DNA from 2 places in the Allosphingosinicella indica genome. Region 2 is predicted to be linked to the other one. Evidence: predicted binding sites of a transcription regulator. Region 2 holds the regulator's gene; the other holds the start of a gene.
What was found. The regulator LexA, encoded in region 2, represses DNA repair genes until DNA is damaged. The targets are predictions, from matches to a motif close to GTTCCNCNCTTGTTCT.

Region 1 (2,453 bases), 550 kb from region 2:
GCAGTCCCGATGGGCTCGACGAGGCGCCGGCGGACCTGCGGTGTGTCCGGCGGGACGAGGGGTGTGATCGGCTCGGCGACATCGCCGCGCGCCTGGTCGAGCCGCTCGATGGCGGCCAGCCCAAGCCGCCGTGCAAGCGGGCCGCGCGGCATGGCGTAGAGGTCGCCGATACGATCGATCCCGAAACGCGCGGCTGCGTCCAAAGCATCGGGCGTGAGCCGAAGGGCTGCGAGCGGCAGATCGAAGATCGCGCGGCCTTCCGCGCCCGGCGCGATCCGAATGACGTCGGCCTCGCCATGTCGGGCAAGCGCGTGAGCGGCCCCCGGCGTCCCGGCAATGGCGATGCGCGCGGTGAAGCCGAGGCGCGCCAGGAAGGCGATTACCCTTCTGCAAAAGCGCGCCTCGCCGCCGAAGAGATGCGTCGTGCCGGCAAGGTCGAGCCAAAGGCCATCCATGCCCGATACGCTGGCAATCGGTGTCCAATGCTGCGCGGCGTGAAGCGCGAGACGATCGAGCAGCTTCTTGTCAGCTTCGGGCGCGGCCTCCCGGACGTCGAGCCCGCTCACCAATGCACGGGCGTGCGCGGCGGCCATTCCCGGCGCGATGCCGAGCGCGAGCGCCGCCGGGCAGGCCGCTGTGATGATGTCGCGCTGGCCCGACCGCCGAACGATGATAGTCGGACGGCCGCAGCCGGCCGCTGTGACCGGGATCGGAAAGCGGCCGCCGCCCTTGCTGGACGGACTCGTCCGGAACGGATGTCCGGCATGCTCGCTGCGCCGCCCCATTTCCCGCATCGTCGGGCGCCGGTGCGCTGGCAGGGCATCCATATGCGGCTGCTGCGGGGCGTGACGCCCAGGGTCCTGCGCCCAGCGCGCGCCGGGTCGCCAGCCTCCGCCGCGCGGAACCGAGCAGGCGCCCGGATGGTCGTGGGGTGAAGCTGCAAATCGCGGCCCCGGCGGAAACGCCGGTTCAGGCGGCGCGACGAACTGCTCGTTCCGCCGCAGTCGCTCGATCGGCAGCTGCGGCAGGAAGAGCGAGGCGACCCTCGGCATCGCACGCCTCCAGTTCGAGAGAGAAGGGCGCGCCGTTCCGCTGGCGAACCAGTTCGACCCGCCAGCGCGGACGGCCGACACCCGACCAGGGGAGCGGCGCCGAGGCTGTCGAACCGATACGCCAGCGCGTCATCGCGGCAGACGGCGTCTCCAGCGGGCAGCGACCGCGCGACCTGTGCCGGCGAAACAGCAAAAGTGGCGTTTCGCTGTCCGCGGCGGCAAGCTGCAGCCGTCGGGTCGCGGTCATATCGGCCGAGCTGACTTCGGCGACCACACAGCCGAGTGCGCCATCACGCAATGCGTCCTCTGCAATCGCAAGAATGTCGACATTCCTGCGACCCTGCGCGAAAAATACCTTCGTAGGCGACAGCCCCGCCTGTTCGACACCCGGTGCATACAGGTCGAACGCGGTGACCGCCCACAGCACCTGACGGTCCCGTCCGCCGAACCGGCTGGCAACCCCCGCGAGGAAAAGGGTGGCCGCGGCGTCGTCCCAAAGTTCCGCACTCGCCGCCGCGAATTCATGCAGACCGCCACGCGCCAACCCGCCTCCGGCGAGTCGGTCATCGAGGGACGCGAGGCCGAACGAAAGAACGTCAGTTGGCCTGCAATGCGCGCCGGTGATTTCGGAGCGCAAAGCCTCGAGCCTATCGGCGACGGGCTGGGGCGAGGAATTTTGGGCTACGGACATCGGGAACAAGACTCACACGTTCCCTTTATGTTCCTTATTCATGCGCGTCGCGTCAAGATCGCGAATCTCGGTGGACCATGTCGATGGGCGAGAATCCTCTTGCCGCGCAGCCCTTACCAACTCGCCGCGAAGGCAGGAGCGGCGATGAAGCTTGCGGGCTGCGGCGAGGTGGGCGGTGGGTCGCAGACCCCTTCGACGATATAATTCATCGCGGCCATCAGCCCGCTGCGCGAAAAGGGCTTGGGTATGACACCATGCGCTTCGCAGAAATCGTCGGGTATCTTCTTGGGATTGGCCGTCACAAAGACGATGAAGGCGTCACTCCATCGCTCGCGGATCAGCCGGCAGACGTCGAGGCCGCTTGTGCCTTCGGCAAGCTGAATATCGACAAGCGCAAGGTCGAGCTTCAAATCTCGCCCTAGCTGCTCGACGTCGTACAGCGACGCAGCTTCCGCCACGACGCGATGCCCGGCGTCCTCGAGCATGGCTTCGATATCCATCGCAAGAAGGGCTTCGTCCTCGACCACGAGGATGTCGAGAGGCGGCGATGGACGTTCCATCACGATTGGACCGGAAAGCGCAAGGTTACGCAGGTGCCGGGCGCGAGACAGTCCCATTCGACGCTTGCCCCGATCTGTTTTGAAAGCCTTTTGATGAGCATTGCACCCAAGCCGCCCGCGGGCGGCGCTCCATCAAGACCCGGACCATCG
Region 2 (2,453 bases):
ACCACCTTCATCGTCATGCCGGCCGAGGCGCTGGGATTGTTGTTCGATGTCGTCGGACTCGGCGCGCCCTTCTGGTGGGTGGCAGGGCAGGGGCTGACCTTCATGCTGTGGATCGCCCATAGCGCGGCCAATGCGCCGGGTGCGCTCGCGATGCTGCCGAGCATGCCGCCGGGCGCCTTCGGCCTGATCGTGGCAGGCGGACTATGGGCCGCGCTCTGGCAGACGCGCTGGCGGCTGGCGGGTTTCGCGCCGATCGTCGCGGGCGCGTTGTGGGCATTCGCGACACCCCCGCCGGATCTGCTGGTGACGGGCGACGGCCGCCATCTCGCGCTACGCATGCCCGACGGGAGGTTCGCGACGCTGCGCGGTCGCGCCGGGGATTATGTGCGCGGCATATTGGGCGAAGGGCTCGGCACCGACGGCGAACTGTCCGCGCTCGACGAGACGAGGACGGCCTCCTGTAGCCGCGACCTCTGCGTCACCGATATCGTCCGCGACGGCCGGCGTTGGCGCCTTCTGGCCACCCGAAGCCGTGACTTCGTCGCCTGGCGCGACATGATCCGTGCCTGCGCAGAGGCCGATATCGTCGTCGCCGACCGGCGATTGCCAGAAGCCTGTGCGCCGCGCTGGATCAAGGCCGATCGCGCATTGCTGGCAAAGACCGGCGGCCTCGCCATATCATTGGGCGGTCGGCCCAAGGTCGTCAGCGTCGCGGATCGCGTTGGGCGACACCCCTGGCGGCAAGACGGTCAGTCGTCGGCTTTCACGGCGGCGAGTTCGTTGCCGGCGACATCGACGAAATGAAATCGCTTGCCGCCGGGGAAAGCGAAAATCGGCTTACTGATCGTCCCGCCGGCCGCCTCGACCGCGGTCACTGCCGCCTCCAGATCGTCTACTGCGATCACCGGCAGCGGCGCGCCGGGGGCTTCGCTGCTATCGCCCTGGAGACCGATGTCCGTATCGCCGCTGGTCGTGGCGGCATAGGTCGGCCCAAACGCGGTCAAGCTCCAGCCGAACGCACGCTCGTAGAAGGCCTTGGCGGCGGCAACATCGCGAACGGGCAGTTCGACGTAGTTCAGCCGTGCCATCAGTAGCGTCGCAGAAGGCCCGCGAGCTTGCCCTGCACGACCACCTGATCGGGCCGGTAGCGCTGCGGATCGTAATTGCGGTTGGCGGGATCGAGCCGGATCATCGAACCTTCGCGGCGGAAGGTCTTGAGCGTTGCTTCGCTATTGTCGACCAGCGCGACCACGATCTCGCCGTCGCGCGCGGTGTCGGTCTTGCGCACCAGCGCATAGTCTCCGTCGAGAATGCCCTCGTCGACCATCGAGTCCCCGGACACTTCCAGCGCATAATGTTCGCCCGGCCCAAGCAGCGCGGCGGGGACCGCGAGGCTTTCGGTGCCCTGCAGCGCCTCGATCGGCGTGCCGGCGGCGATCCGGCCGTGCAGCGGAAGCTCGACGATGTCGTTCGAGTTCGCGGCAGCGGGGATGACGGGGCGGGGCGCCGCCTTGGATGCCGCGCCGTCGGGCATTTTCACCACTTCCAGCGCGCGGGCGCGATTGGGAAGGCGGCGGATGAACCCGCGCTCTTCGAGCGCCGAGATCAGCCGGTGGACGCCGGACTTCGATTTCAGCTCCAGCGCGTCCTTCATCTCCTCGAACGAGGGCGAGACGCCGCTGTCGGCTAGATGGTCGTGGATGAAGATCAACAGCTCTTGTTGCTTGCGCGTCAGCATCACCTCGGCCCTTCATTGGAACGGACAGGGAACGTGTAGGAAACGCCGCGGAACCTGTCAAGCGAGCGCAGAGCGCGTCACGCCGGCGATATCGAGGAAGTTGGCGAGGAGGGCATGGCCCTGATCGCTCGCCACGCTTTCCGGGTGGAACTGAACGCCATGGATCGGGAGATGTTGATGCCGCAAACCCATCACGACGCTGCCCGCGGTGGCGTTGACGAGGAGCGGCGCGACAACGCCCTCCGCCGCGAGCGAATGATAGCGCGCGACGGTGAAGGACGACGGCAGGCCGGCGAATACGCCGCTGCCGTCGTGCGCGATCGCCGATGTCTTCCCGTGGACGGGCGCGGTTCGCACGATCCGTTCGCCCCAATGCGTCGCAATCGCCTGATGGCCGAGGCATACGCCGAGCAGCGGACGGGCCGCCGCCACGCAGGCGGCGACGAGATCGGGCGACACCCCGGCATCCTCCGGTCGCCCCGGTCCCGGCGAGATGACGAACGCCTGTGCGCCGCTCGCCAGCGCCTCGGCCGCGGTCAGCGCGTCGTTCCGCTCCACCCGCACCTCGGCACCCAATTCGACGAAATAGCGCACCAGATTCCAGGTGAAGCTGTCGTAATTGTCGATGACGAGGATCATGCCGCCTTCATGCGCCTGCCGCGCCCGCGGTCAATGTCATTGATGCGTTAAGGGGAGGCCCCATATAACGGGCCAA

Region 1: the regulator LexA is predicted to act here: its motif matches at 1,762-1,777, upstream of B9N75_RS00595 (ImuA family protein).

The regions. Positions count from the first base shown of each region.
Region 1 covers NZ_LT840185.1:116,044-118,496, reverse strand. The annotation lists gene B9N75_RS00600 (DNA polymerase Y family protein) at 1-785, opposite strand, end outside; gene B9N75_RS00595 (ImuA family protein) at 970-1,689, opposite strand; gene B9N75_RS00590 (response regulator) at 1,857-2,270, opposite strand; gene B9N75_RS14390 (PAS domain-containing protein) at 2,303-2,453, opposite strand, start outside.
Region 2 covers NZ_LT840185.1:2,369,979-2,372,431, forward strand. The annotation lists gene B9N75_RS11760 (ComEC/Rec2 family competence protein) at 1-804, shown strand, start outside; gene B9N75_RS11765 (VOC family protein) at 750-1,088, opposite strand; gene lexA (transcriptional repressor LexA) at 1,088-1,738, opposite strand; gene B9N75_RS11775 (anthranilate synthase component II) at 1,796-2,377, opposite strand.